2 regions of the Dellaglioa sp. L3N genome follow, and region 1 is predicted to be linked to the other one. Evidence: riboswitches for the same ligand, from Rfam matches in the RefSeq annotation. Region 1 holds a riboswitch; the other holds the start of a gene.
What was found. Region 1 has a riboswitch for thiamine pyrophosphate ahead of thiM (hydroxyethylthiazole kinase). Riboswitches for the same ligand answer to the same signal wherever they lie in the genome.
Positions count from the first base shown of each region.

Region 1 (16,163 bases):
CTTTATTAATACGGTTCATCATGCGGATCAATTAGGTGAATCGTTGAATCAGGCTGATTTAGCAACTAGTTTTCAACAAAGTGTTGTTGATGTTCTTGCTGAAAAAACAATTCGTGCTTGTCATGAATATGATATTAAACAATTAATTCTTGCTGGTGGTGTGGCAGCTAATAAAGGGCTACGCGCTAGACTTGAATCTGATATGAAAAAATTGAATGGTGTTGAATTTGTTAAAGCACCTATCAATTTATGTGGCGATAATGCTGCAATGATTGGTGCGGCTGGCTACGTTGAATTTCTTAAAGGTCAACGTGCTGGATTGGATTTGAATGCTGATCCTAGTTTGGAATTTGATTGGATTGCTTAGTAGGACTAAAAGACGCCTAACTCATTGAAGTTAGGCGTCTTTTTAATCAATCTTTTTAAGATAATGGTCTGGTAAAATAAGTTGTGTTAAGTAAATGAATAAGCCTAGTCCAAATAAAATAATCACAGTTGTGCCTAAGCTAAAGTCCAATTGTTGTAATGGGTAGTAGGCAAAAATTCCGATGACCCACCAAATAAGATTCAACCAGTAAGGTAACGTCTTTTTCGTAACGAAGTAAGTGACAAAGACAATCGTATAGAGTGGCGTGAATACTGATGCGATGAAATATAAAAAGGTTTGATAACGATCGATAGGAACTAACCACGCAATCAGTAAGCCCATAATGACAATCAGGATACTCATTAATTTGACCCTTTTAATGGGATGTATATTTTGAATATTAATGGTTGCTGATAGGACATCTAAAAAAGTTGTTGTGACAGTTGAAAAGATGATGATAAATAAAGCAATAATACCTAAACCTGAAGTTGCTAAAAATGATGTGAAGTCAGTAAAGCCAGTTCTAGTGGTTAAAAATAATCCGATTGTAAACATGATTAAGCTACCAGCGAAGTAGCCCAATGAACTAATTGAAGACAATGCAATTGGATATTTGGTTGCTTTTGTATAATCGCCAATTAAAGGTAACCAAGATAATGCCATTGTGATATTTAATTCAACAGCGGATCCAAATGTCATTTGACCAAGATGAGATGAAGTTGAAACGGGTGTTTTAAAAATTAAAAAGAGCATAACGGCCGCACCTATGACTAACAAGCTAACAACAATTAAATTGATGCGATATAAGTTGCTTTTACCAACTAATAGCCAAATGATGATGCCAATAGCCATGATGAGTCCCATGATAATTGTATTTTTAAAACTGAATAGCGCATTTGAAACGCCGTTCATGGCTGAAATGGCGTTCACAATCATGACAGCTGTCCAACCGATTAATTGAACGAGATTAATCAGTGAGAATAAGAGAACACCTGTCGATCCAAAAGCAATTTTTGTTGATTGGATAGCTGTTTGATGTCTTTTCGCACCAATGTAGCCAGCAGGTAATAAGAAGAGACCACAACCGATTAAATGACCTATTAGGATGGCCCAAAATCCATTTAAGAAACCAAGTGGCGCTAATAACATACCAGTCATAATTTCAGCAATTGAAATGGCAGCGCCTAACCAAATTAAAAATTGACTCCGTAATTCTTTAGGTTCCGACATCCTAATTGGCCTCCAATTTGAAATAATGATTGATGGATTGGACCGTTTTTTCAATATTAGGACTTTGCGCAATTAAAGAGATGACGGCAACGCCTGAAACGGCTGATTCAGCTAGTTCGGCTAAATGAGTTTCTGAAATACCACCAATGGCGACAATTGGGTGACGACTGGCGGTTACTAATTGCTTTAGGTTAGCAATTCCGAGTGGTGCATCAGCATCTGTTTTTGAATGGGTTGGGAAAATAGGCCCACTGCCAATATAAGCAATAGCTGGTAATTGATTTGCACGTTCTACTTGTTCGAGCGTATGACAAGAAAGGCCAATGGCTAATTTACCCATTGCTAGTTCAATAACGTCTTGAATTGCTTGATCACTTTGCCCAACATGAATGCCATCGGCTTGGATTTCAAGTGCTAGTGGGAGATCGTCATCAATAAAAAAGGGGACCTTGTAGTCTGCACATAGTTGCTGACAGTTAAGTGCAAGTGCCTTTTTTTGTGTTTTATTTAAAGGATTCAAAGGGTTTTTTTCTCTAAATTGAAAACAAGAAATCCCAGCTTGTAAGGCTTTTTCCAGAGTGGGTAATAATTGGTTCTTGGCAACGTCCTGCGTGCCTGCGATAAAGTAACTGGCTAACCATGATCGATTAAAGTTTTGCATGTTGTTCCTCCTCACGATAGGCCCAATGATTTAATGGTCCATGTCCATGCCCGACAATAATGCCATTTTTAATGGCGGCTTCAACATACTTTTTAGCAGTTATAATCGCCGCATCGATAGGTTGCCCTTTTGCTAATTCCGCTGCAATACAGGCTGAAAGGGTATCACCCGTTCCGTGAGTGCGAATTGTAGCCACGCGGTCAGAGGTCATCCAGAATGAATGACCATTTTCTAGTAAGACAAAGTCACTTGCTGTATTTTCAGAATTTTGATGGCCGCCTTTAATGATGACATTTTTGGCACCTAATGCGCTTATTTTTTGACTAGCCGCAATCATGTCTTTTTTAGAGTTAATAGTGAAACCAGTAATGACTTCAGCTTCAGGAATATTGGGTGTGACTACGGTCGCTAAGGGAATTAATTTTTCTTTGATGGTGGCCACTGCATCTTCAGTAAGTAGTGTTGCGCCACCTTTGGCAACCATAACAGGGTCAACTATTAAGGGGCCAAAGTCATATTTTTTGAGATTTTCAACGACAATCTCAACGTGCTCTGAATCAGCAAGCATCCCCGTTTTACATGCTTTAATAGCTAAATCAGCTGCAATTGAATTAAATTGTTCATTAATAATTTGAGCCGGTAAGGGGAAGCTGTCTTGCACACCTAACGTATTTTGGGCAGTAATGGCAACGAGAACGGTTGCGGCATAGACGTGGCGTTCCTGTATCGTTTTTAAATCAGCCTGCATGCCAGCACCACCACTGCTGTCAGATCCAGCAATCGAAAGAACTTGTGGGAAATTAGTCATTTTATTCAGTCCCCCATAGCAATTTGTTCAGCGATTTCTTTTGGCGTTATCAAATGTAATTTATCTAATAAATTAACAATGAAACTACCAGGTTGTTCAGCGTCTAATTCTTGCGCAACAAGTTCGCCAGTTATTGCAAAAACAAGGCAGGCCATTCTAGCTGCTTCAAAGTAATCTTCTTTAGAAACGGCCGCAAATGCAGCGATTAGACTTGAAAGCATATCACCTGAACCCACGTGAATTTGGAAAAGGGGTGTGCCATGTGTCACTGTTGCTGCACGGACACCATCAGAAATATAATCAGTTGGACCACTTAAAACAACCGTACAATTGTAACGTTGGGCTGCAATTTTTGCGACTTCTGCTAGATTTGCAGAGCCATCACCTGCGTCAATGCCTTTAGCCTGCCATTCAATCCCAGCTAATGCTGCAATTTCACCCGCATTACCTCGAATGAAATCAAATTTAAAACGAGTTAGTAAGTCTGTAATTACTTTTTGACGATAAGGCATTGCAACAGCAACGGGATCCATGACGAGAGGAACCCCTAATTCATTGGCGGTTTGACTAATTTTTTCAATATAAGGCAATTCAGTACTTCTGAATGATCCCATATTAATTGCTGCGCCGGAAGAAATTTGTAACATCTCTTTGGTTTCTTCAATTGCACTAGGCATAATAGGTGAGGCACCAATTGCGTTAAGTCCGTTAGCAACGTCTTGCACCGTAATATAATTTGAAAGGTTAAAAATGACTGGGTTTTCTGCACGAATCTTATTGAGTAATTCTAGTTTCATAGTTTCTCCTCTTAAGCACACAAAAACCCCACTCTTTGACAAAAAAATCGTAGAGTGGGGTCCTTCTTCACACTTTCCTACGCAAGTTTTGACTTACAGGTTCGAAGGGATTAAGTTGTAAAAACTTATCTCAGTTCTTCTAAAGAACACCCCTAGTGTACTTATATTTAATTTTTAGGTTACTAATAGAGAATAGGCTTTCATTATTGTTATGTCAACAGAAAATAAAAAAAGAAACTAACTTATTCCAGAGCTAAGCTAGCTTCTTCCCAGTCATTTTCTGTTGTTTCAATTGCTGTTTGAACTGTTTGTAATTCAGTTTGAAGTTCTTGGAGTTTGTCAGCATCACTGAAAATATCAGGCTGTGACATTTTTTCTTCAAGTTCTGTTTTATGTGTTTCTAAAGTACTTAGTTCAGTTTCTAAACGTTCAATTTTACGAGTTAATTTGCGTTGTTCTTTTTGGGTTTCTTTGTTTTGTTGATAGTTAGTTGCTGGTTTAACTTCAGGAGCTGTCGGATTAGAAGCAGTTTCAAGGGCCTCTTTTTCAGCTTCAATAGCTTCTAGTTCTTCTTTTTTATCAACATAGTAATCGTAATCACCCATGTAGTAAGTAGAACCTTCTTTTGAAACTTCAATAATACTTTCTGCAACTTTATTAATAAAGTAACGGTCATGGGAAACGAGTAGGACTGTACCGTCAAAGTTAGAAATGGCTTTTTCAAGAACTTCTTTACTATCAATATCCAAATGGTTAGTGGGTTCATCAAAGATTAAAAAGTTATCTTTATCCATAGCCAGCTTAGTTAAAGCCAGACGTGCTTTTTCGCCACCACTTAAATTTGAAACACGTTTCAAAACATCGTCACCTGAAAATAGAAAGCTACCTAATAATGAGCGTATGTCTGTTTCAGGTGTTGTTGGATGATCATTCCAGAGTTCATCTAGAACAGTATTTTTATCTGTTAATTGATTTTGTTCCTGATCATAGTAACCGATATGGACATTGGCACCGAAGAAAGCTTCGCCGCGAATGAAGGGAATCTGACCTAAGACACTTTTAAGCAAGGTTGATTTACCAACACCGTTCGGACCGACAATTGCTTGCACTTGATGTTTATGTAAATCGATTGAGACGGGTTCAGATAAAACAGTATTGTCGTACCCAACAGCTGCATTAGCAACTGTTAGAACGATATTACCACTTTCATCGGCTGCTTTAAAACTAAAGCGGGGTGCTTTTTCGTCACCATCTGGGCGATCAACTTTGTCCATTTTTTCAAGCTGTTTACGCCGACTTTGTGCTCGTTTGGTTGTTGATGCACGAACAATATTTTTATTAACAAAATCTTCAAGTTTTTCAATTTTATCTTGTTGTTTTTCAAAAACTTTCCATTCTTGTTTTAAGTTAGCTTCTTTTTTGACAATAAATTGGGAATAATTACCATTATAGTGGGTTGTTTCATGATGACTCATATCGTAAACTTCTGTGACGATTTTATCCAAGAAGTAACGGTCATGAGAGACAATTAAGAGGGCTCCCGTATAAGTTTTCAAATAACCTTCTAACCATGTTAAGGTTTCAATATCTAAATGGTTAGTCGGTTCATCTAAAATCAATAAATCACGTTTTTCTAAAAGTAATTTAGCTAATGCTAAACGTGTTTTTTGGCCCCCAGAAAGGGTTCTGATATCACGATCAAAATCTTCTTCATAAAATCTAAAGCCATGTAAGACGGAACGAATTTCTGATTCGTAACCATAACCATTTTTTTCACTAAAATCATGTGACAGTTGATCATAAGTTGATAATAGTTTGTCGAATTTTTCAGAATCTTCTGCATTTTTTGGATCAGCAATTTGGGCTTCTAATGCATGAATTTGCGTTTCCATTTTCTTGAGATAATCAAAGACATGACTCATTTCTTCCCAGATTGAACGTTCGGAAGAAACAATGGTTGTTTGTGCTAAGTAGCCAATAGTCATCCCTTTATGTTTAATGATTTGACCGGCATCAGTGGCTTCTTGATCAATGATCATTTTAATTAATGTTGATTTACCGGCACCATTCCGGCCAACTAAGGCAATTCTGGCATCGTCTTTAATATCCATATTAACATTTTCGAATAGAACGTCAGCACCGAAATAGCGGGCTGCTTGTTGGACTTGTAACAGGATCAAAACGAATCCCACCTTTCTTTTTTAAAGTGATACTTGAATGATTAATACGAAACTGTTCATGAGAATGTGTGCAATCATTGACGTTTTAATACTACCAGTTCGTTTATAAAGGTAACAAAAAAGTAAACCAATTAAAAAGTAGATGGCTAGATGTCCATCATTGTGCGCTAGACTGAATAGTAAACTGGAAATAATTGCGGCGAACATTGGTGGTATAAAACTGGCTAAGTTACCGAAGAAAACTTTTCTGAAAACAAGTTCTTCCATAATAGGGGCGCCAAATGAGATTGCCAACATATAATAGGGATATTTTGTAACAATCGTCATGATTTCACTTGTATTCTGTGAAGGCACAGTCGTTTTTAAAAGTGAGTAATAAATCGTTTGAATAACGGACTGAATAATTAACGTTAAAATGAATCCGAGAAATCCCCACAAAATAATTTGTGTCCAATTAGAATGACCACTAATTGAATTTTTAGTACTGAAGTAATAATTTAGCCAAACTAAGAGGATCGCACCTAAGGCATAGTCAGCTGTCATAACCGGATAGATAATCGATTTTAGAGAAAATAGTTGATTCAGAACCGTTGGTAGAACAAAGATGACGAGATAGCCTAATAAAATGGCAATTGAATTTTTACTAGTTGATTTTGACATGAAAACTCCTTTAAATATAATTAGTTAGTCGTGCATTATTTTGTCGAACAAATTCGTATGATAAGTATAGCATAATTGGTCGGATAACGAATTTAATTCATATGAAAACTTCTATCAAATAAGAGCTGAAATACTTGCAATTGTCCGTAAAATTGATTATAGTTAATTTTGTGATTAGCACTTAGGAAGATAGAGTGCTAAATAATAGTGTTGGAGGGATAGAACGTGTTAAAACCATTAGCAGATCGAGTTATTTTAGAAGTAACTAAAGAAGAAGAAACAACGGTAGGTGGTATTGTCTTGGCAAGTAATGTACAAGAAAAACCACAAACAGGTAAAGTTATTGCGGTGGGTGATGGCCGTACAATGGATAATGGTGAGAAGATTGCCGTTACTGTCAACGTCGGACAAACCGTTTTATTTGATAAATATGCCGGATCAGAAGTTTCATTTGAAGGTAAAGACTACTTGATTGTGCACGAAAAAGATATCGTCGCAACTGTAGATTAAGTTAAATTTTAAATTTAAAGATGAGGTGGATTAATTATGTCAAAGGAATTAAAATTTTCTGAAGATGCTCGTTCAGCAATGCTTAGAGGTGTTGACCAATTAGCCAATACGGTTAAATCAACTTTAGGACCAAAAGGCCGTAATGTTGTTTTGGAAGAATCATATGGCTCACCAACAATTACAAATGATGGTGTGACAATTGCTCGCGCTATTGAATTAGAAGACCATTTTGAAAATATGGGTGCTAAATTAGTGTCAGAAGTTGCTTCAAAAACCAACGATATTGCTGGGGATGGGACAACAACTGCAACTGTTTTAACACAAGCTATCGTGACTGAAGGTATGAAAAATGTGACGGCTGGTGCTAACCCTGTTGGTATTCGTCGTGGAATTGAAGCTGCTACAAAAGCTGCAGTTGCTGAATTACATGAATTATCACACAAAGTTGAAACAAAAGAAGACATCGCGCAAATCGCTTCTGTTTCTTCAGCTAATGATGAGATTGGTGCTTTGATTGCTGACGCTATGGAAAAAGTCGGTAATGATGGCGTAATTACAATTGAAGAATCAAAAAGTATTGATACCTCATTAGATGTTGTTGAAGGGATGCAATTTGATCGTGGTTACTTGTCACAATACATGGTAACTGATAACGATAAAATGGAAGCTAACTTAGAAACACCATATATCTTGGTGACTGATAAGAAAATTTCTAACATTCAAGAAGTATTACCTTTATTACAATCTATTGTTGAACAAGGTCGTCCATTATTAATCATCGCTGATGATGTTGATGGCGAAGCTTTACCAACCTTAGTCTTGAATAAAATTCGTGGGACATTCAACGTTGTTGCTGTTAAGGCACCTGGATTTGGTGATCGTCGTAAAGCAATGCTTGAAGATATCGCTATTGTAACGGGTGCTACAGTGATTACTGATGAACTTGGCTTACAATTGAAAGATACAACCATTGAACAATTAGGTTCAGCTGGTAAAGTCAATATCACAAAAGAAAACACAGTGATTGTTGAAGGTTCTGGTGATAAAGCTAAAATTACAGAACGTGTTGGTTTGATTAAAAAACAAATCGATGAAACAACTTCTGAATTTGATCGCGAAAAATTACAAGAACGTTTGGCTAAATTATCTGGTGGGGTTGCTGTCATCAAAGTCGGTGCTGCAACTGAAACAGAATTAAAAGAACGTAAATACCGCATTGAAGATGCTTTGAATGCCACACGTGCCGCAGTTGAAGAAGGTTTCGTTGCCGGTGGTGGGACAGCATTCGTTAACGTTATTGGAAAAGTTGCTGCACTCGAAGCAACTGGTGATGAATTAACGGGTATCAAGATTGTGCAACGTGCTTTGGAAGAACCTGTACGTCAAATCGCTAAAAATGCGGGTCTTGAAGGTTCCGTTATTGTTGAAAAATTAAAATCAGAAAAAATAGGTATTGGTTTCAATGCCGCAACTAATGAATGGCAAGATATGATTGAAGCTGGAATTGTTGATCCAACTAAAGTGACTCGTTCAGCATTGCAAAATGCAGCCAGTGTTTCTGCTTTATTGTTAACAACTGAAGCAGTTGTTGCCGACAAACCAGAACCAGAATCTGCAGCTGACCCACAACAAATGCCTGGTGGCATGGGCGGTATGATGTAACCCAAGTTTCATAAAATAATAAAATTTAAAGAGTTATCACTCTGCGCTAATTGCGAGTGGTAACTCTTTTTTTGTGGGGAATAAAGTTCATTTATGGTGTTGTATATTTAAATATAAACGGGTAAAATAGAGTGAATTCGGTGGATAGGAATTAGTGAATAAAATAACTATTCGGTAAGATGAACGTACCGTCAGGGCAACGTTTATGAATAATTTTTTTAAATTTAGAACATAAGGGGTAAAGATGAAATGTGGCGTTATTTAAAGAGATTGTTAATTGGGAAACCATTGAAATCTTCTGAAGAGGGAAATCAACAATTATCAAAGTTTAAGGCATTAGCTCTTTTATCATCAGATGCATTGTCATCTGTGGCGTACGGGACTGAACAAATTGTGACCGTTTTGGTTGGTTTTTCTGCGATGGCAATTTGGTATTCATTACCGATTGCGTTATTAGTTTTAATTTTATTGGCATCAATCACCATTTCTTACCGTCAAATTATCCATGCTTATCCTAAAGGTGGGGGCGCTTATGTCGTCTCAAGCAAAAATTTAGGTGAAAAAGCAGGTTTAATTTCCGGTGGCTCACTTTTAATTGATTATATGCTAACTGTTGCGGTTAGTGTGTCCGCAGGGACTGAAGCGTTAATTTCTGCGGTGCCATCATTGTATGGGCATCAAGTGGTTATTTCAGTGATTATTATTATTTTAGTTATGGCAATGAATTTACGTGGGTTACGTGAATCTGCTTCATTCTTAACGGTACCCGTTTATCTGTTCGTTGTGATGATTATTTTAATGTTACTTGTTGGTGGTTATAATATTATGACTGGTCAAGTGCCTTATCATGCAACAGCTGCTGTTGGGACTGCCGTTCCTGGTATCACAATGGCCTTACTTTTAAAAGCATTCTCATCAGGGTCATCTTCATTAACTGGTGTCGAAGCGATTAGTAATGCAGTGCCTTTCTTCAAAAAACCACATGCTAAAAATGCAGCGGCTACTTTAACCATTATGGCAACTCTTTTAGCTGTCTTCTTTGGTGGTATTACACTATTAAACTACTGGTATGGGATTGTACCTACTGAAAAAGTAACGGTTCTTTCTCAAATTGCACAGACAACATTTGGACAAGGTATTTTATATTATATTTTCCAATTTTCAACCGTGTTAATTTTGGTATTAGCTGCGAATACTGGATTCTCAGCTTTCCCAATTTTGGCCTTTAATTTAGCTAAAGATAAATTTATGCCCCATTTATATATGGATAAAGGTGATCGTTTAGGTTACTCTAACGGAATTATCACGTTGGCAGCTGGTTCAATTATTTTAACGTTCATTTTTAATGGGTCAACAGCCTTATTAATTCCGTTATATGCGGTGGGTGTGTTTATTCCATTTACGTTGTCTCAAACAGGGATGATTGTAAAATGGTATCATGAACGTCCAAAAGGCTGGTTGATGAAGGCCTTCTATAACTTCTTAGGTGCTTTTATTTCACTAAGTATTTTATTGATTCTCTTTAGATACCGTCTATCAACTGTATGGCCATTCTTTGTGATTATGCCAGTTATGTACGGGATATTCTATAAAATTAATGATCATTACAATAAAGTTGCTGAACAATTACGATTGACAGAGGAAGCAGAAATTCACGATTACGATGGTTCTACGGTTATTGTGTTAGTAAGTTCTGTGACCCATGTGACAACTGGTGCCATCAATTATGCGCGTTCAATTGGTGACTATGTGATTGCAATGCATGTGTCTTTCGATACAAATCCTGAAAAAGAACATGAAACGGAACGTGAATTTAAAGAGCGTTTCCCTGGTGTCCGTTTTGTTGATTTGCATTCGTCATACCGATCAATTGCGTCACCCGTTGTGAAATTTACAGATGTGATTGCTAAGAATGCTGCTGCTCGTAATTTTACGACAACAGTTTTAGTGCCACAATTTGTACCAAGAAAACCATGGCAAAATATTTTGCATAACCAAACAAGTTTAAGATTAAGATCAGTTTTAAACTCTCGTGAAAATATTATTGTTGCAACATTTAACTATCATTTGAAAAAATAATGACTAAAAAACATCGATTAATTTTAATTGATGTTTTTTTGAATTTATTTAACAACGTGGTATAGTTATAAAGATATTACTAGACAATACTATAAGGAGAGATACTATCATGTTTCCAATTATCGTAGCATTTTTCGCAACAGCGCTTATCTCCGCGTTGTTAACGCCAGTGGTTAGATTTTTTTCACTTAAAATTGGGGCAGTTGATGTTCCCAATAAGCGACGAGTAAATAAAGTTGCAATGCCCACAATGGGTGGTTTAGCTATTTTTATCGCCTTTAGTTTTACGAACTTTTTTGTTTTACGAAATCAATATCCCATTAAAATGTTAGTGACGTTATTTATTGCTGAATTGGTAATTATTGTCACAGGGGTCTTAGATGATAAATTTGAATTAAATCCACGTCAAAAGATGTTTGGTATTACAGTTGCCGCCTTGATTGTATATTTTTTCTCAAATATGCGAATGACAACATTGACGATTCCTTATTTTGGGATTGTTAATCTGGGCTGGTTGAGTTTGCCTATTACGGTTATTTGGATTTTGGCTATTACAAATGCAATTAATTTAATTGATGGGTTAGATGGACTGGCCACAGGGGTTTCAATTATTGCCTTGTTTACAAGTGGGTTAGTGGGCTATTTCTTTTTAGTTAATACAAATAGTTACATTGCCATCATGATGTTTACGTTGGTTGCCGCTTTGATTGGATTTTTACCGTATAATTTTTTCCCGGCTAGAATTTATTTAGGGGATACGGGTGCGTTATTTATTGGATTTATGATATCAGTTTTTTCATTATCTGGGTTAAAAAATGCTACTTTCATCTCAATTATTGTCCCGGTCCTGATACTAGGGGTTCCTATTACAGATACAGTTTACGCCATGTTACGTCGGATTTTAAATAAAAAACCAATTTCTCAAGCAGATAAACATCATTTACATCATCGCTTAATGCAAATGGGATTAACGCATCGTCAGACGGTATTGGTTATTTACGGGCTTGCGTTAATTTTTTCGTTTATCTCATTACTTTATCCCATTTCATCAATTTGGGGGTCAATATTAATGTCAATTGCGACCTTAATTGGATTGGAGCTATTCGTCGAATCTATTGGATTAGTTGGTTCCAAACGAAAGCCGTTATTAAATTGGATTAAAAAAATTGTTAAAACAATGACTTCGAAAAAATAATTAATAAAAAGGATGCCCAATTAGGGGCATCCTTTTTTAGTTGGCTGGAATTTCATGGTATAAATCTTGACCTAATTTAAAGGTAATCTGATTACTGAGTAGGTTAATTAGCTGGTCTTGTAGAGTGTTCAGTGCCTTTTTATCGACTGCTAAAGTAAATTCAACAGTTTCAAGATAAGTACTTTGTTGAATGGTAATGTTATTTTTCTCAAGATAGTTTTCAAATTTTCCAACATTAGAGTAAGCAATTTGACAAAGGAGTTCCGTTTGTAAAACGCGTTTAATGATGCCAATTTGTTCAATTGCTTGTGAAGTAGCATTACTGTAAGCCCGAATTAAGCCACCAGCACCTAATTTTATCCCACCAAATTTCCGACTGACAACGATACAGGTATTTTTAAGATGATTGGTCTTAATAACTTCTAGAATTGGTGTTCCGGCTGTTCCAGAGGGCTCGCCGTCATCACTTTGACGTTGAATTTCGGACTCAAGGCCAAAAGTGTACGCAAAACAGTGATGTCTGGCCTTAGGTTCTAATTTCTTAACTGATTCAATGAAAGCCACGGCTTCATTTTCAGTTGTAATTCTGGTAATCCGACAAATAAAAGCAGATTTTTTTTCAATTAATGTGGCTGAACCAGATTCTTTGATGGTTAAATAATTTTTTGACATTATTATGATTCCTTTGCGTATTTAAATTTATGAAGGGATTGAAGCGCATGTTAATGGCAGATTTTTATGGTCGCCTAGTCACCAATTTGGAAATTGATGATGATAGCAATTTAGAAGGAATAACTGCATATCCAGGCATTTTCACTGAGAATAATCAAATAATTTGTCAAAGATGCCACTCAAAACTGAATTTGGTGACAGATCGATTACAAGGTGATCAGTATTATTGTCCCTATTGTCTGATATTAGGTCGTATCTCAACGGCAACGACACTTTATACTATACCTGAACCTAACTTGTTTTCAACTCATAAGAAAAGACCCTTGACGTGGAAAGGGCAATTAACGGCTAGCCAAGAAATTTGTGCTAACGAAGTGAAACAAGTTTTTGAAAATCCAGGGGCACGACATTTACTATGGGCAGTGACGGGTGCTGGTAAAACGGAAATGTTGTTTCCGGGTATCGAGGCTGCGTTAATGAATAATAAGCGTGTTTGTCTGGCATCACCACGTGTTGACGTGTGTATTGAGCTATTCCCGCGCTTACAAGCTGCATTTAAAGATATTGCTATTTGTTTATTACACGGGAAATCAACGGAGCCTTATCATTATACGCAGCTTGTCATTTGTACAACACACCAATTATTACGATTCCATAAGGCGTTTGATGTCATGATAGTTGATGAAGTAGATGCGTTTCCTTATGCACAAAATGACTTATTATTACGGGCAACGAAACAAGCCACTAAACTAAAAGGCGCAAGTTTATTTTTAACCGCAACGCCCAGTGAGTCACTCTTGAAAGAAGTTCGGTTAAAACAATTAACCGTGAGTTATTTACCCATGCGATTCCATGGGCACTTATTACCTGAAATTAAAATAAAGTTTGAAAAATCATGGGAAAAGCAACTTAAAAAGGGGCGTTTGCCAAGAAAACTGACAGTTAAAATGACGCAATGGATGCAGAGAGATGATCCGTTTCTCATTTTTGTGCCAAAAATTTGGCTGTTGGAACCCGTTTTTGATGCGTTTAAAAAGAAGTTTCCTAATTTAAAAGGGGCAACAGTTTATTCTGAAGATCCAGATAGATTAGATAAAGTTAAGGCCATCAGATCAGGCGAGTTACGGTATTTAATTACAACGACAATCTTGGAGCGGGGTGTGACCTTTGCTAACTTGGATGTATTTGTGTTAGGTGCTGATGACAAAACCTTTTCAACAGCAGCGTTAGTTCAGATAGCAGGTAGGGTTGGACGCAATGGTAATCGACCGTTTGGCGATGTTATTTTTTTATGTTGCCATTACACGGTCACGATTAAGAAAGCAGTTGGACAAATAAAAACGATGAATGGGAAAGCTAGGAAATTAAATAGATGAAAAACTGTAAAATCTGCCAAAATGTGTTCAGTCAGAAATTAACGTTAGCCTTTCTTGTGTCACTGAAACCTTATGAAAAGCAATTAATTTGTAGTGAATGCCAGACACGATTACAGTTAATTGATGGTAAAACGGCTTGTCAAGGGTGTGGCCGAGCGCAAGCCACACCAGAACTTTGTGTGGATTGTAAAAAATGGCAACTGATTTATCCTGGTTTGAAATTTCAAAATCAAGCTTTATATGTTTACAATGATTTCATGAAGGCATTTATGCAAAACTATAAATTTAATGGTGATTATCGTCTCAGGACTGTTTTTCAAACCGCATTGAAAAAGAAACTAGCAACCCTTGATTTTGATTTTCTTATTGTGATACCAGTGGATTCTGGCACATTAAATAAGCGGGGATTTAATCAGGTTTGCGGGCTGTTAGCTATTGAGCATAGTCACTTTTTGGAACGAAATGATACGGTAAAAGAAAGACAGTCACATAAAAATAGAAAGCAACGGCTTGAATTAGTACAGCCTTTTGCGCTTAGTTCAAATTGTCCAGATTTGTCAGATAAAGTTGTATTGGTAGTTGATGACATTTATACGACCGGTCGAACGTTATTTTATGCAATTGCCTTGTTGGCGCCAAATGCTAAATGCGTTAAAAGTCTGACACTTGCAAGATAGAAGGTAACGCTTTATTTAAAAATAATTATGATAAAAATATGAAAAAGCTAAATGAAAGCTGTTAACGATTACAATGGCGTATTAAGTAGATTTATTGAGGAATATTATTTGTATATTTAGTCATATTCGCTTATAATTAGATTAAGCGGTAAGGGTCATAAATTTAAGTAAAATTTTAGACCTTGCTATAGATTGAAGGGAGAGTTTATTATGTTAAAATACAATATTCGCGGTGAAAATGTTGAAGTTACAGATGTTACTAGAGATTACGTTGAAAAGAAATTATTTAAATTAGAAAAATATTTTACTGATACATCTAATTCAACGGCACATGTCAATTTAAAAGTCTATTCAGACAAATCAGCCAAAGTGGAAGTCACTGTACCAATGCCTTCTCTCGTCCTTCGAGCTGAAGAAACATCACAAGATTTATTATCAAGTGTTGATCTTGTGACTGATAAACTAGAACGTCAAATTCGTAAATATAAAACTAAAATTAATCGTCAATCAAGAGGCAAAGGGATTAAAGATATTGAAATTCGTAATGAAATTTCTGATGAAGAATCTGACTCTAATGACGACGAAGTAAGCATGTTTGATGTTGTTCGTACAAAACATGTTTCTTTGAAACCAATGAGTAGTGAAGAAGCTATTTTACAAATGGATATGTTGAGCCATAATTTCTTTATTTATGAAGATGCTGACACAGAAGGTACTAATATTGTTTACAAACGAAAAGATGGTCGCTACGGTTTAATTGAAGCGGAAGATTAAGATTTTTAAGGAAAGCCTTTTGGGTAGTTCGCCTGCTCAGGGCTTTTTTTGTGATTTTTGGTTTAAAATTTGTTGATTTAGTGATATTATGAAAAATAATATTATAATTAAAAATAATTTAACAAATGTGTTCGTATAAGGGGAAAGCTAAATGGCAAATGTATTAAGACAATGGGTTGAAAGTGATACCCGCGAATTACGTAAACTGGGTAAAATAGCCGATACTATTGAAAATATGGCCGATGAAATGGCCGCATTATCTGATGATGAACTGAAAGCTAAAACACCTGCTTTTAAAGCAAGATATAAAGAAGGAGAAACACTTGATGACCTTTTGCCTGAAGCATTTGCAGTTGTACGTGAAGCTGCAAAACGTGTATTAGGCTTATATCCATTCCGTGTTCAAATGATTGGTGGAATGGTTTTAAATGATGGTAATATTGCAGAAATGAAAACTGGTGAAGGTAAAACTTTGACAGCTACTATGCCTGTGTATTTAAATGCAATTTCTGGCT
Region 1 is NZ_CM142928.1:505,563-521,725, forward strand. Features, by position in the region: gene tsaD (tRNA (adenosine(37)-N6)-threonylcarbamoyltransferase complex transferase subunit TsaD) at 1-367, shown strand, start outside; gene cytX (putative hydroxymethylpyrimidine transporter CytX) at 410-1,597, opposite strand; gene thiE (thiamine phosphate synthase) at 1,599-2,258, opposite strand; gene thiD (bifunctional hydroxymethylpyrimidine kinase/phosphomethylpyrimidine kinase) at 2,245-3,066, opposite strand; gene thiM (hydroxyethylthiazole kinase) at 3,072-3,863, opposite strand; TPP riboswitch at 3,921-4,027, opposite strand; gene ACVPPR_RS02505 (ABC-F family ATP-binding cassette domain-containing protein) at 4,106-6,043, opposite strand; gene ACVPPR_RS02510 (lysostaphin resistance A-like protein) at 6,065-6,703, opposite strand; gene groES (co-chaperone GroES) at 6,929-7,213, shown strand; gene groL (chaperonin GroEL) at 7,250-8,875, shown strand; gene ACVPPR_RS02525 (APC family permease) at 9,125-10,954, shown strand; gene ACVPPR_RS02530 (glycosyltransferase family 4 protein) at 11,064-12,149, shown strand; gene ACVPPR_RS02535 (YigZ family protein) at 12,186-12,821, opposite strand; gene ACVPPR_RS02540 (DEAD/DEAH box helicase) at 12,851-14,197, shown strand; gene ACVPPR_RS02545 (ComF family protein) at 14,194-14,874, shown strand; gene hpf (ribosome hibernation-promoting factor, HPF/YfiA family) at 15,085-15,648, shown strand; gene secA (preprotein translocase subunit SecA) at 15,800-16,163, shown strand, end outside.

Region 2 (16,163 bases), 580 kb from region 1:
GGGTTGCCTACGTTACAACAATTTCATATTCATATCGTATTTGGTCGATATGACGCTGCATTATTCGCATTTATTTTAAATTATGGTGCTTACTTCGCTGAAATTTTCAGAGGGGGATTGCAATCAATTCCTAAGGGACAATATGAGAGTGCAAAAGTTCTACGTCTCTCATATTGGCAAACAATTCGCACAATTGTGGTTCCACAAGTCTTTAAAATTGTTTTACCATCAATTGGGAATGAAATTATTAATTTAGTGAAAGATTCGAGTTTGGTTTATGTTATTGGACTAGGTGATTTATTGAGAGCGGGGAATGTTGCGACAAGTCGAGATGTGACACTTGTACCGTTACTTATGGTTGGAGCAATCTATCTGTTATTAACAGCTATCTTCACACTTATCTTAAAGAAAATTGAAAAACATTATAGTTATTACAAATAAGGAGTGATTCTATGCTAGAACTAAAAAATCTGACAAAGTATTATGGAAAACGATTGATTTTAGATGATATTAATTTAACAGTTAACGATGGCGAAATTGTGAGTATCGTTGGGCCATCTGGTGGTGGTAAAACGACATTATTACGATGTATTAGTGGGTTAGAATCAATCGATTCTGGAGAAATTTTGATTGATGCGTCACCATTTGATCCGTACCGTAATAATACTAATGAAAGTGTTATAGGGGTTGTTTTCCAAGAATTTCAACTGTTTCCGCATCTTTCAGTGCTAGATAATATAACATTAGCACCGAAAATGGTTTTAAAGACTCATAAGGTGCAAGCTGAAGAAGAGGCACAAAAATTATTGGATCGTTTGTCACTAGGAAACAAGGGACAACTGTATCCTTATCAACTTTCAGGTGGACAGAAACAACGAGTTGCCATTGCACGCGCATTAGCAATGAAACCCAAAATTCTATGTTATGATGAGCCAACTTCGGCACTAGATCCAGCGCTACGCCAAGAAGTAGAAGATATGATATTATCATTGAAAGCTGATGGGATGACTCAGATTGTGGTTACACATGATGTGCCATTTGCTGAAAATATTGCGGATAAATTGTTAAAAGTAAAACCGCTTGAAGATTAGAGGATAACAAATGACTCAATTAATGAAAAAAATTATTTTTCTTATGCTATTCATGTTACTCTTTGTGGGATTAGCAGGATGTAGTAAAGCTGGAACAAAAAATAATAACCAAACAATGAATACAACTGATAGTTGGAAAGCAATTCAAAAAAAAGGGACTGTCGTTATTGGAATTGATGACAGCTTTGTGCCGATGACCTTTAGACAAAAAGATGGCAAATTAGTGGGATATGATGTTGATTTAGCTAAAAAAGTCTTTAAAAAATATGGACTCAAAGTTGATTTTCAAACGATTGATTGGTCTATGAAAGAAACTGAACTAAAAAATGGCACAATTGATTTAATCTGGAATGGGTACACAAAAACGACGGCACGTGCTAAAACGGTTGCGTTTAGTCGAACTTATTTAACTAATAAACAAGTATTAGTGACAAAAAAAGCCAGCAAAATTACGTCATTTGCTAAAATGCAGCATAAAATATTGGGTGTTCAAAGTGGATCTGCTGGATTTGATAGTTTAAATTTGCATCCGCGTATTTTAAAAGATACAATTCAAAATAAGGAACCTGTTCAATATGATTCATTTGATAATGCATTTATTGATTTGAACGCTGACCGTATTCAAGGCCTTTTAATTGATGATGTTTACGCGAGCTATTTTATTAAACATCAAGCAGACTCAGATGCATATAACGTGATTGATGGCAAATTCAAAACTGAAGATTTTGCTGTTGGTATGAGAAAATCGGATAAAACAATGCGATTAAAGATTAATGCAGCAATCACTGACCTACAAAAAAGGGGTCAACTAGAAAAAATAAATCAAAAATGGTTTGGTAAGAACACAACTGTTCAGAATAATTAATTTCGGAGGAACCAGATGACATATGTAAATATTGCCGTATTACTTGTTTTTGTATTGAACTCACTAGCTGCAATCGTGACCGTTTTTAGAGAAAAACGGGATATTGCTGCAACCTGGGCATGGCTACTGGTATTGACAATTATTCCTATCTTCGGCTTTTTAATTTATCTTTTTGTGGGAAAGAAAATTTCTAAAGAAAAGATATTTGATATTAAAACCCAAGGTCATATGGGTGTTGATCAGTTAGTCGATAGGCAAAAGCAAGAATGGGCTAGAGGAGAACTAACCACGAGTGGTAAATTTACCGATGATGTGAATGAAATTATGCACATGTTTTTAGAAATAGATAAATCGATTTTAACAAAAAAGAATGATGTTCGATTATTGACTAATGGTCATGATAAATTTGAAGCATTATTTAAAGATATTCGTGAAGCTAAACATCATATTCATGTTGAATATTACACCATTGAAGATGGTCGCATCGGGAATGAATTGTTAACATTACTTGAGGCTAAAGTTAGTGAAGGCCTTGAGGTTAGAGTTATTTATGATGCACTAGGGTCAAAAGGGACAACGAAAAAGTTTTTCAAACATTTTGAAGAACTAGGTGGGAAAGCAGAAGCCTTTTTTGGGTCGCGTTTTTCATTTTCAGATTTTCGATTGAACTTCAGAGATCATAGGAAAATTGTTGTCATCGACGGTAAGATTGGGTATATCGGTGGTTTTAATGTTGGTGATCAGTACTTAGGCGAGAGTGAAAAGTTTGGCAATTGGCGTGATACACATATGCGTATTTTTGGAAGCTCAGTTAACTCAATGCAAAGTCGATTCATTATGGATTGGAATGCAACTGCAAGAAACGACCAAATTAATTATCGCTCAATTTATTTTCCTAAAACGGAATCTAAGGGTAAAGTGAATATACAAATTGTATCCAGTGGACCTGATTCGGAAATTGAACAAATTAAAAAAGGTTATATTAAGTTAATTAATTCAGCTAAAAAATATATTTATATTCAAACACCATATTTAATTCCGGATGATTCCGTTATGGAAGCATTGGACATTGCCGTATCGTCTGGTGTTCAGGTTAGAATTATGGTGCCTTCGATGCCAGATCATGCATTTGTTTATCGTGCGACACAATATTATGCGAAAGATTTAACAAATATAGGCGCGGAAATATACCAATATAATAATGGGTTTTTGCATGCAAAAACAGTTGTAATTGATGATATGGTTGCTTCTGTAGGCTCGGCCAATTTTGATTTTAGAAGTTTTAAATTAAATTTTGAAGCTAATGCATTTATTTACGATGCAGATGTCGCTATTTTACTTAAAAATATTTTTGAAATTGATATGGAACAAAGTGATCTCTTGACGAAGAAGTATTTCAATGATCAATCTTATTGGTTGAAGTTTAAACAACAGTTTTCAAGACTACTTTCACCTATTTTATAATAATGAAAACGTTTGACATTTGTGGAGTTGTATGTGATATTATTAATTGGAGACCAACACAAAGGGGAGCCAGATATTTGGCTGAGAGTGAAGAAATTCAGACCCTTGGAACCTGTTTGTTAATGCAAACGTAGGAATTGTGTGTAGAAGATTAACACCTTCTTTGTGCTTGGTTTACTAAGTCAAAGGAGGTTTTTTTGTTGGAAAGAAAAAGATTATTAATTTTGCTAGAAGGGGTCATTATGGCCGCTTTAGCAATGGCACTGTCGTTTGTACCTAATCCACCGAACATTGATATTGCACTGGGTATTTTACCTATTGTGGTGTACAGTTTAAGGCGTGGTTTGAAAATGGGGTTAATCATTGGATTATTATATGGGACTTTACCTATTTTAATCGGAACAGCTTATGTTTTAACACCCGTTCAGGCTATTTTAGAATATCCTGTTGCTAATTTTGTGTTAGGATTTGCTGGATTGTTCTCAACTCGCTTTTTGGGTCAATTACGGGCAAAAAATATGCGAGGTGCGTTACAAGCACTAACTTGTGCCATTTTACTGGCTGTCTTTTTAAAATATTTTGCTCATTTCGTGGCGGGCATTATTTTTTGGTCAAAATATGTACAGTGGGGATTGTCACCAGTTGTGTATTCAGTCGTTATTAATGGTGGAAGTATGATCGTTAACATGATTATTGCGATGTTAATTCTTAGTGTTATGCTTAAAAAAAGTCCAGGAATTTTTCTTGATAAATAATGATTAAAGTGAAAGACGGATACTATTATCCGTCTTTTTTTATACAATAAATGACTTGTTAACCGTAAATTTTAGACAAAAAAATTCACGACATATTTCAGCCGTGAATTTTCAATCATTTTCATCTTATTAAGCAATTGACATAACTGCGGTTAAAACAACGCCACCGACTGTTACGAGAATCATTAACCACACGACAACCATCGTGATTTTTTGGAACGTAGATTTCTGTTTTTTCATGATTTACACAACCTCTCAAATCTAATAGTGTAACTATAACTTTTTTGATAGTCATATGTCAACTTAAAAATAGTCGTTTTTCTTTAAATAATAAGCGGTTAATAGGCAGATAATAAGGGTTATTAACTGTAACCACCAGAATGAAAATGAAATGTTTGCACCAGGAAGTTTAACGTTCATACCATACATCCCACCCATAATGGTTGGAATCGTTAATATAATTGTCATAGATGTTAAAACCTTCATAACAATATTCAGATTATTTGAGATAACAGATGACACCATTTCACCATAATTATCTAAAATTTTAGTTTGAATACTTGTCATGGTTTCAGCTTGTTGATTTTCAATTAGGACATCTGTAAGTAAATCATCCGTGGCTTTTTGTTTGAAATGTTCGTTTGAATCAGCCATTGATTTTAGGACGGGATTATTTTTTGTAAGTGCTGCGTCAAAATAAACTAAACTTTTTTGCATGGACATCATTTGATAATATTGTTCATTTTTGGTTGCTTTAGCAAGTGTTTTTTCGAGATTTTCAGTTTCTTGAATGATGTTATTCAGTGCAAATACAAAGTTTTGTGATAAATACCAAAGTAACTTTAAAGTGAATTGATCAGATGTCGTTGTTTTAATTTTGTGAATGGGACTATCTGAAATAAACTCATTGATAAAGTCGGGAACACTATTTGATATCGTAATGATAGCATCATCTGCTAAAACGATTGAAAAGGGAAATGTTTGATATTCTAAGTAGCCTAATGAATTTCGAACACGATGGGGATATTGCATTAGGACTAAGTCGGGAACGACGTTTTGAGATAATCCTTCAGTTCTTGAATTTTCTTGATCATCTAAAACCGCAGTGACATAATCTCTGGGCATGGCATGTTCGCTAACAAGTTCATCGATTTCGGCGTCAGAAGGGTTAGTGACATTAATCCAGCAAAGTTTGCTATATTCTTTTATTTTTTCAATTTTTCCTGATTCAGTTGATTTGTAATATTCTATCAATTATAAAGACTCCTTTATTCGTGATTCCAGTACTCAGTATATCAAATTTTTAAAGCTTTCGTTAATTCAGACATCTAGTTGTTAAGATTACCCCAAATACGCTATAATGAAAAGCATAACGATAACCTAAATTGAAATATATTGTAGAAACATCTATAATATAAGACATTGATTTTATGAAAATGAGGGATGAATATATGTGTGGATTTGCAGGCGTATTAAGTGACAGACATAAAAATACAGACAAAGATTATGACAAAATTGTTCATAATATGACAAAAATGATTGTCCATCGTGGACCTGATGATTCAGGCTATTTTAGTGACGATGATATTACAATGGGCTTTAGACGATTAAGTATTATTGATATAGAAGGTGGACACCAACCCCTTTCATATGAAAATGAACGTTATTGGTTAACATTCAATGGTGAAATCTATAATTATATTGAATTACGTGAAGCCTTAATTGCTGATGGCTATGAATTTAAAACAGATTCTGATTCAGAAGTTATTCTTGGTATGTATGCTAAATATGGGGCAGAAGCGGTTAAACAATTCCGTGGAATGTTTGGATTTGTTATTTGGGATACACAAGAAAAAACGCTTTTTGCAGCGCGTGATCAATTTGGAATTAAACCATTTTATTATGCGACAGCTGATGATAGCTTCTATTATGGTTCTGAAAGTAAAGCTATTTACAAAGTATTAAAAAATAAGACATTTGATAAAGATGCGCTTCAAGATTATATGACCTTTCAATTTGTACCAGAACCAGAAACGTTAACTAAAGAAATTGATATGTTACAACCAGGCCACTATTTAACTAAAAAAATGGGCGAAAAACCAGTTGTAACACAATACTTTTCTGCTGAATTTCATCCAGTAGTTCGGCCAGAAGAAACGTATATTAAACGGATTAAAGACGTTTTAATTGATTCTGTTGAAAAACATATGCGTGCTGATGTGCCAGTTGGGTCATTTTTATCAGGTGGGATTGATTCATCTATTATTGTTGCCATTGCTAAAGAATTGAATCCAAATTTGGAAACTATTTCAGTTGGATTTGAACGTGAAGGTTATAGTGAATTGGATGTTGCACAAGAAACTGCCGAGAAATTAGACGTTGCTAACTTTAGTTCTGTTATTACGCCTGAAGCGTTTATGAAGGCCTTTCCACATTTCATCTGGAATATGGATGATCCCTTGGCTGATCCGGCTGCTGTGCCTCAATATTTCCTTGCCAAAGAAGCTAGAACACGTGTGAAGGTTGCTTTGACAGGTGAAGGTGCCGATGAATTATTTGGTGGGTATACAATTTATCATGAACCAGAATCATTAAAAGGGTTTAAATATACAAAACCAATTAATGGTGCGTTGAACAAAATTGCCCAAATGATGCCCAAAGGAATGCGTGGACAAAGTTTCCTTCTTCGTGGGACAACACCAATGGAAGATCGCTATGTGGGTAATGCGTTTATCTTTAATGAAAAAGAAAAACAAGCCTTCTTTAAAGATTACAATAAAAGCCATCCTTTCCAAAGTATTACTGGCCAATATTATGATGCATCAAAAGATTACAATAAAATTGATCAAATGCAATTTATTGATATGCATACTTGGTTAAATGGTGATTTATTGCATAATGCTGATCGAACAACGATGGCACATAGTATTGAATTAAGAACGCCATTTTTGGATAAAGAAGTTTTTGCAGTTGCTTCAGAAGTACCTGCAGATTTAAGAATTGCACATGGTACAACGAAATATATTTTGCGTAAAGCGGCTGAAGGAATTGTTCCTGATCACGTTTTAAATCGTAAAAAATTGGGCTTCCCTGTGCCAATTCGTTTCTGGTTAAAAGAAGAAATGTATGATTGGGCTAAACAAATCATCAATGATTCTCAAACAGATGAATTTTTTAATAAACAATATTTCTTAGATTTATTGGATGAACATCGTGATGGCGTTCGAGATAACTCTAGAAAAATATGGACTGTTTTAACGTTTATGGTCTGGCATCGAATTTACGTTGAAAGTGATATGTTAGTAGATAGCGAAACAATGACAGAGAAAGCTAAATAATAAATAGTGGGAGTTCAAAATAATGACAATTATGGTTCAGAAATTTGGTGGCACCTCGGTTCAAGATGACGAGTCAAGGCGTGCTGCCTTGAAACACGTAAAGTATGCAGTCGATAAAGGGTACCAAGTAATTGTCGTTGTTTCTGCAATTGGGCGTCAAGGGGCTCCTTATGCAACCGATTCATTATTAGGACTTGTCGATGGCGAACAATCGTTACTTTCAAATAGAGAGCTTGATATGATTGTTTCTGTTGGTGAAACTATTTCTGCTGCAGTTTTTTCTGAATTGTTGAATAAAGAAGGTATTAAAGCAGCTGCTTTGACTGGACAAGATGCTGGTGTTGAGACAAATGATGACTTCCAGAATGCTAAAGTGATTAATATCAATACTGATTTAATTGATGCTGCATTCAACGATGCTGATGTTTTAGTTGTAACCGGATTTCAAGGGGCTACGAGCCAAGGTCAAACGACGACAATCGGACGTGGTGGAAGTGATACAACGGCAGCCTTACTTGGAGCAGCGTTAAATGCTGAACGTGTTGATATCTTTACTGACGTTTCAGGGATGATGACGGCTGATCCTAGATTAGTTTCAAAAGCTAAATTTCTTAAAACCGTTAGTTATGAAGAAGTGGCCAATATGGCTCATGAAGGCGCAAAGGTTATCCATCCGCGTGCCGTAGAAATTGCCCAACAAGCTCACGTGCCTGTTCGAATTCGGTCAACTTGGCAAGGGCCTGAAGAAATGGGAACGCTTGTTACGGATCGTAATTTAGGCGTTAAACATTACCGAAGTGTAACCGGAATTGCTCATGTAACGGGGTTAACACAATTTACGATTGAAACAGCTAACCATACTGCTAAAGATGTTTTCAATTTAATGGCAGATAATAATTTGAGTGTTGATTTCATTAATATCTCACCTGGTAAAGTTGTTTTTAATTTATTTAGTGATGATGAAACAAAAGCAAAACAATTATTAGCAGATGCTAAAATGTCTGTTTCAATCCTTAATAATTGTGCAAAAGTGTCAATCGTAGGTGCTGGTATGACAGGGACTCCTGGTGTCACATCAAAAATTGTGACAGTATTAGATGAACATCATATTAATATTCTTCAAACGACTGATAGTTATACGACAATTTGGATTTTGGTTCAACAAGACGATTTGAAAACTGCCGTTAATGCGTTACATGACGTCTTTTTAAACACGATCTAAAGGAGTACTTTATGAAACTCTTAACTTTTTTTGGAACTTGGTATGGGTCAATTATTTTAGTCGTTAGTTACCTTTTAATTTTATTGTTACTTAAACGTATCTTACGAAAGTATTGGCCTAAAAGGCTAAAAATTGTTGACTTCTTACCACCACTACTTCTCTTGTTAACACATCTGTTATCAGTACAAGAATATAATTTATCACTTGTACCATTTGTCATACTGGCTTGGTGTCTAATTGGTATTGCTAGTGCATTGATGTTTGCGTATCGAGATGGGGAATTGATTTATGCCAAATTTTTCACAGTTATCTGGAAAATCACTGACATTTATATGATTCTTTGGTATCTTATTGTGTTAACAATGATTTTAATTTAATATTACTTGCCCCACCTTAATTATTTTAAATAAGATGTTTAAATCACTTAACCTAAAAGGGTTGAGTGATTTTTTTTATCTATAATACTTTGAAAATATAATGTTTTGAAATTAGGTGGTGGAATGTGGGGCATTGTGGTAAAATTTAAATAGTTACTACGAAGGGGGGCGTGCACAATGTTTATGGGTGAATTTAAACACACATTGGATGCCAAAGGCAGATTAATTATTCCAGCTAAGTTCCGTGAGGAATTAGGTGAAAAGTTTGTTGTTACGCGTGGTATGGATGGTTGTTTGTTTGGATACACACAAGCTGAGTGGACGCTCCTAGAAGAAAAAATAAAAGCACTTCCTTTAACAAAAAAAGATGCCCGTGCTTTTGTGAGATTTTTGTATTCAGCAGCAACAGAATGCGAGTTCGATAAACAAGGTCGGATTAATATTCCCGTTCCTTTGAGGACCCATGCTAATTTAGAAAAGAAATGTGTCTTAGTTGGGGTTTCAAATCGCTTTGAAATATGGAGTGAGGAACGTTGGGCTAGTTTCTCAGAAAATGCAGCAGAAAACTTGGATGAAATTGCAGAAAATATGATTGATTTTGGTTTTTAAATAATGGTATGAAAGGAGACAAAAACTATGACGGCATTTGAACATGAAACGGTTCTCTTAAATGAAGCAGTTGATGGATTGGCAATCAATCCTGATGGTGTGTATGTTGATTGTACTTTGGGCGGTGGCGGACATAGTGCTTTAATATTGTCTCAACTAAGTCTGAACGGGCACTTATACGCCTTTGATCAGGATCAAACAGCTATTACATATAATGAAGAACATTTAAAAAAATACATAGAAAATGGGCAAGTTACGTTTATTAAACGTAACTTTAAAGACTTAAAGGTTGCCTTGTTAGAGCTTGGTGTGACAGAAGTTGATGGGGTGCTCTATGATTTGGGCGTATCATCACCACAGTTTGATGTGGCAGAACGAGGGTTTAGTTACCAACATGATGCACCGTTAGACATGCGCATGGATTTGAGTGCAGAATTAACTGCCAAAGAAATTGTAAATAATTGGACTTATCAAGAATTAATTAGAATATTTTTTAGATATGGTGAAGAAAAATTTGCCAAATCAATTGCTCGTCAGATTGAAAGTGCTAGAGAAACTGAAGAAATTGTGACGACTAGTCAATTAGTTGAATTAATCAAACGAGGAATTCCAGCTCGCGCAAGAAGAACAGGTGGGCATCCAGCAAAAAAAGTTTTCCAAGCTATTCGAATTGCAGTTAACGATGAATTAGGGGTTTTAGAAGATTCATTAGAACAAGCCATTGATTTGATTGATGTCACGGGGCAAGTTAGTGTCATTACATTTCAATCGTTAGAAGATAGATTGGTTAAAACCATGTTCAAAGAACGAACGAGCCTTCCAGAGTTACCACCAGGTTTACCGGTAATTCCAGATAATATTCAACCAGATTATGCATTAGTTAATAGAAAACCAATTTTACCATCAGAACTAGAGTTGCAGAACAACAGACGTGCACACTCGGCAAAATTAAGAATTATAAAACGACTGAAATAATGATTAATAAAGGGGTTACATCGCATGGCACAAAATAGTACAGCAAGACCAATACCAACAACGCCGTCAAAAAAGTATAGAGAAAGCCCAAGACAGCAACCAATACATAAAACACAAGCTGGAACACAGCGTGTGGCACTTTCTAAAATTGAAAAATCATTATTTGGTTTGATTGGTGTTATTTCTTTGATACTGATGATTACGCTAGTTTCAGCACAGGTAAAATTATCGAATAGTAGTCAGTTTTTACAAAATATCAATAGTGAAATAACAGCTATTCAAACTAAAAGTTCTGATTTAACACAAGAAGTGAACGAACTTGCTAGTAACAATCGACTAAATGGTATCGCAGATAAGAATGGTCTTAACTTAAGCGAGAGTAGAATAAGGAATGTAACGAAATGAATAATCAAAAACAACGAATGATAAATAACATGAAAAAGAAACGTAGAAACAGGCAAAGGTTTGGTGTGTTACTGATCCTGACTATTTTAGCGATTCTTTTGATGTTTATCATTCGTTTTTCTTATATTGTGATTGGTGGGAAAGTTTCAAATGTTAATTTAAGCAGTCAGACGCAACTACTTTATGAAAATAGTCGGATTGATAAGGCAAGTAGAGGGACCATTTATGATGATTCTAATCAGCCCATTGCCGAAGATACAACAAATTATTCTGTCTATGCGGTTCTTTCAAAAAAATATGTTGGTGCGAACAATAAAGCTTTGTATGTTACTGATAAGAATGAAGCTGCAAAAGTTATTAGTGATGCTATTGGGATGAAAGAAACTAAAGTTTACGATATTTTGAATGCGAAAAAGGGGATTTATCAAGTTGAATTTGGGAACGCTGGTAAAAACTTATCATTAGAAACAAAAAATAAAATAGAAGCAGCTGGATTAAGTGGTATTTATTTCACTAAAACGCAGGCAAGATTATATCCTAACGGTGTATTTGCCTCTCATTTAATTGGTGTGACAAAAAGTACATCAAAAAAAGGTAACGCAACATTATCTGGTGTGATGGGCTTAGAATCAGCATTTAACAAGCAGTTGAGTGGAACAGATGGCTTGAAAAAGGTTCAAAAAGATAGTTATGGCTATCAATTACCGAATGCAAAGACAAAAACTAAACAAGTTAAAAATGGAAATAATATTTATACAACAATTGATACTAAGCTACAAACCTATCTTGAAACAACTTTGACACAGGTTCAAAAAAGTTATCAACCAAAATCAATGAACGTTGTGATTATGAATGCTAAAAATGGGAAAATATTAGCAGCCTCTCAACGACCTACATTTAATGCGGATACCAAAAGTGGTATTTCAAAAATGTGGCGTGATTCATTAATTGAAGATAGCTATGAACCTGGGTCAACAATGAAAGTCTTTACGATGGCCGCTGCGATTGAGAATGGCGCATATAATGAAAATGCACTGTATAAATCTGGTGTTTTAAAAGTAGGGACTAAAACAGTTCCTGATTGGAACACATCAGGTTGGGGCTTGATCACATATCGAGAAGGTTTCGCTCGTTCAAGTAATGTTGGTATGGCTAAGTTAGAACAAGCAATGGGTCCTACAGCATGGCTTAAATATATTAAAAAATTTGGTTTTCTCAAAAGTACTAACTTTGGGTTACCAAATGAAGCAAGAGGAAGCATTGAATTCCAATATCCAATTGAACAAGCTGATACAGCGTTTGGACAAGGGATTAATGTAACAACGATGCAGATGATGCAAGGTTTTACGGCTTTTGCAAACAATGGTAAAATGGTGAAACCAACACTTGTGAATAAGATTGTTGATCCTAATACAGGGAAAACAACTTATAAATCTAAAAAAACGGATTTGGGACAAGTGATAAAAAAATCGACGTCTAAAGAAGTTTTAAGCATGATGCAAGATGTCGTCTATAAAGATTATGGAACGGGTAATGCCTTCAAACTGGATGGCTATAGAATTGCTGCCAAAACAGGGACAGCGCAAGTTGCCAATTCTGATGCCACAGGTTACCTAACTGGTGATGCAAATTATGTCTTTTCAGTTGTAGGGATGGCGCCGGCTAAGAATCCTAAATATATCATGTATGTGACAATGAAACAGCCACAGAATATGCAAGGGACAACGGGCAATGCAATTTTGGCACAAATTTTCAATCCATTGATGAAACGAACATTGGAAGAGGATAGTTCGACAGCTAAAGCATCATCTAAAACAAATGTAACAGTTTCAGACGTCAAGGGTAATAAGACGTCTTCAGCCAAATCAACATTGAATGAACAAAATTTAGATGTGGCAGTTATTGGAAATGGTAGAACAGTAGCCAAACAATATCCAGCTGCTGGTTCCACGGTATTATCAGGACGTAAAGTACTACTATTAACCGACGGTGAGAGAGTGATGCCTGAATTAACGGGTTGGTCGAAGAGTGATGCCGTTAATGCCGCAGAATTAATGGGCTTAAAATTAAAAACAACGGGTAGTGGCTATGTATCATCTCAAAGTATTAAAGCTAATACAGTTGTGAAAAAATCAGCAACAGTTAAACTAACGTTAAAATAAAAAGGTGAATGGTAGATATGAAAGCAGATAAATTAATTCAAAGTTTAAAATTTAAGCAAGTATCGATGGCGATTGATCCAAAATTAGAGATTAAATTACTCACTCAGGATACAAGAGAAGTTGTTGAAGATAGTATCTTCGTTGCTGTAGAGGGCTATACGGTTGATGGTCATAATTTTGTCAGTCAAGCAGTTGAAAAGGGCGCGAAAATCATTATTGCCCGTAAACCAATTGATGTATCGGTTCCCGTGGTTTATGTGCAGGATACAAACCGTGCAATGGCAATTCTTGCTGATGTTTTTTATGGTGTTCCAAGTCAACAGATGAGAATGATTGGTGTTACCGGCACAAACGGTAAGACAACGGTCACTCATTTGATTGAACAAATTTATCGTGATTTAAACCAAAAAACGGGATTAATTGGGACAATGTATCGCAAAATAAATGACACAATTTATCCTTCGAATAATACAACACCTGATGTGATTACACTGCAACGGACTTTGGCAAAAATGAAACAAGAAGAAGTTGAGACGGTTGCAATGGAAGTTTCGTCACATGCATTGGTATTGGGACGTGTATGGGGCATTGATTTTGATATTGCTGTTTTTACTAATTTAACGCAGGATCATTTGGATTTTCATAAAACTATGGATAACTATGCGCATGCCAAAAGTATGTTATTCGCTCAGTTAGGTAACCATTACACAGCTTCTGGTGATGCAAAAGTAGCTGTTTTAAACTTTGATGACCCAGTTGCGCGAACATTTACGCAATTTACGTCTGCTCAGATTTTGTCATATGGGATTGAAAATGATGAAGCGATGATTCAAGCAAAAAATATTGAAATTAAAAGTCATGGAACTGAATTTGATTTGGTTCTTTTTGGCAAAGTGACTCATGTGACCATGCAATTAATCGGTTTGTTTAATGTGTATAATATGCTTGCTGCATTTAGTGCTGCCTATGCTGCAGGATTAAATGAAACACAAATTATTAAATCACTTGAAAAAGTGACAGGCGTTAAAGGCCGTTTCCAATTAGTTCCTTCTAAAACGGGTGTTAGTGTTATTGTTGATTATGCACATACACCAGATGGTTTATTAAATGTTTTAGAAACCATTCAAGACTTTGCTCAAAACAAAATTTATTGTATTGTTGGTTGCGGTGGTGATCGTGACAAGAACAAACGACCTAAAATGGCAAAAATTGCTGCAGATCATAGTGATTATCCCGTATTTACAATGGATAATCCCAGAACTGAAGATCCTAAACAGATTATGGCTGATATGTTGACGGGGATTCCAGAAAATCGTGCGACTGTTATAATGGACCGACATGAGGCAATTGCTGAAACAATCAAGAAAGCACAACCAGGTGATGTTGTTTTAATTGCCGGTAAAGGTCATGAAGATTATCAAATTCTTGGTCGAGAAAAAGTTCATTTTGACGATGTTGAAGAAGCAACGAAAGCACTAAATAAAAAATAACAATTAAGTGAGGATAAGACAATGACAAAACCAGAAATGATCATTCCATTGGTGAGTGGCTTTGCATTAACATTTATGTTTATGCCATTATTTATTGGCTACTTTAGAATGCGCAAACAAGGCCAAATGATTAGAGAAGAAGGACCAAAATGGCATGAAAAAAAGTCGGGGACACCGACTATGGGTGGCTTTGTCTTTAATATTGCCATTATTATTACAGCCATATGGACATCATTATGGGCTCATGCCATGACGCCATCAACAATGATTATGGTTTTCATCTTGTTTTTATATGCTGTACTAGGATTTTGGGATGATAGTATTAAATTATTCAAACGACAAAATGAAGGCTTAAAAGCTTGGCAAAAATTGTTAGGGCAAATCATTGGTGGCATCATTTTAACAGCTGTTTATATGCATGAAAAGTTACCTCTTTCAATTAATATTTGGGGATTCGGTGAAGTCTCAATTGGGATTCTCTATGCCATTTTTATTATTATTTGGTTAGTTGGTTTTTCTAATGCTGTTAATTTAACTGATGGCATTGATGGCTTAGTTTCCGGACAAGCAATTATTGCTTTCGGTGCATACGCTGTTATTGCACAAGCCCAGCATCAAGAAGATGTCCTTATTTTTTGTTTATCAGTCATTGGTGCTTTAATTGCGTTTATTTGGTTTAATCATAAACCGGCTAAAGTATTCATGGGAGACATGGGCTCGTTAGCATTAGGTGGCGCATTAGCGACTGTCTCAATTTTATTACATCAAGAATTATCGCTGATTTTTATTGGTATTATTTTCGTTTGCGAAACGGCAAGTGTTATTTTACAAGTGGCTTCGTTCAAATTAACCGGTAAACGTATCTTTAAAATGAGTCCAATTCATCATCACTTTGAAATGAGTGGTTGGAATGAATGGAAGATTGATATTGTCTTTTGGACGATTGGTTTAATTGCTGCAATTTTGACGTTAATAGTTATTTTATAAAGGGAGATTTAATTGGAATGAAGAAAATTACGAATTATCAAAATAAAAAAGTTCTAGTTGTCGGTTTAGCAAAGAGTGGGTTGAATGCTGCAAAATTATTAAAAGATTTAGGCGCATTCGTGACTGTGAACGATCATAAGAAGATTGATGACAATCCTGAAGCAAAGGAACTTTTAGCTGAAGGTATCAAAGTGATTACTGGTGGTCATCCACTCTCTTTACTAGATGAGGATTTTGAGTTAGTCGTAAAAAACCCTGGCATTCCATATACAAATCCATTGATTGCTAAAGCAATGGAAAAAGGATTACCCATCATTACGGAGCCAGAACTTGCTTACGAAATTTCAGAGGCACCAATGATTGGTGTTACGGGAACAAACGGTAAAACAACGACTACGACTTTAATCTCATTGATGTTGAATC
Region 2 is NZ_CM142928.1:1,089,785-1,105,947, reverse strand. Features, by position in the region: gene ACVPPR_RS05565 (amino acid ABC transporter permease) at 1-441, shown strand, start outside; gene ACVPPR_RS05560 (amino acid ABC transporter ATP-binding protein) at 453-1,091, shown strand; gene ACVPPR_RS05555 (amino acid ABC transporter substrate-binding protein) at 1,114-1,956, shown strand; gene cls (cardiolipin synthase) at 1,972-3,420, shown strand; TPP riboswitch at 3,473-3,574, shown strand; gene thiT (energy-coupled thiamine transporter ThiT) at 3,621-4,175, shown strand; gene ACVPPR_RS05540 (DUF4044 domain-containing protein) at 4,305-4,415, opposite strand; gene ACVPPR_RS05535 (magnesium transporter CorA family protein) at 4,479-5,429, opposite strand; gene asnB (asparagine synthase (glutamine-hydrolyzing)) at 5,627-7,513, shown strand; gene dapG (aspartate kinase) at 7,536-8,735, shown strand; gene ACVPPR_RS05520 (DUF3397 family protein) at 8,747-9,112, shown strand; gene mraZ (division/cell wall cluster transcriptional repressor MraZ) at 9,290-9,721, shown strand; gene rsmH (16S rRNA (cytosine(1402)-N(4))-methyltransferase RsmH) at 9,749-10,696, shown strand; gene ftsL (cell division protein FtsL) at 10,721-11,101, shown strand; gene ACVPPR_RS05500 (penicillin-binding transpeptidase domain-containing protein) at 11,098-13,263, shown strand; gene ACVPPR_RS05495 (UDP-N-acetylmuramoyl-L-alanyl-D-glutamate--2,6-diaminopimelate ligase) at 13,281-14,753, shown strand; gene mraY (phospho-N-acetylmuramoyl-pentapeptide-transferase) at 14,775-15,740, shown strand; gene murD (UDP-N-acetylmuramoyl-L-alanine--D-glutamate ligase) at 15,758-16,163, shown strand, end outside.
Region 2: linked by a shared signal. The riboswitch ahead of thiT (energy-coupled thiamine transporter ThiT) and the one ahead of thiM (hydroxyethylthiazole kinase) in region 1 are both predicted to bind thiamine pyrophosphate.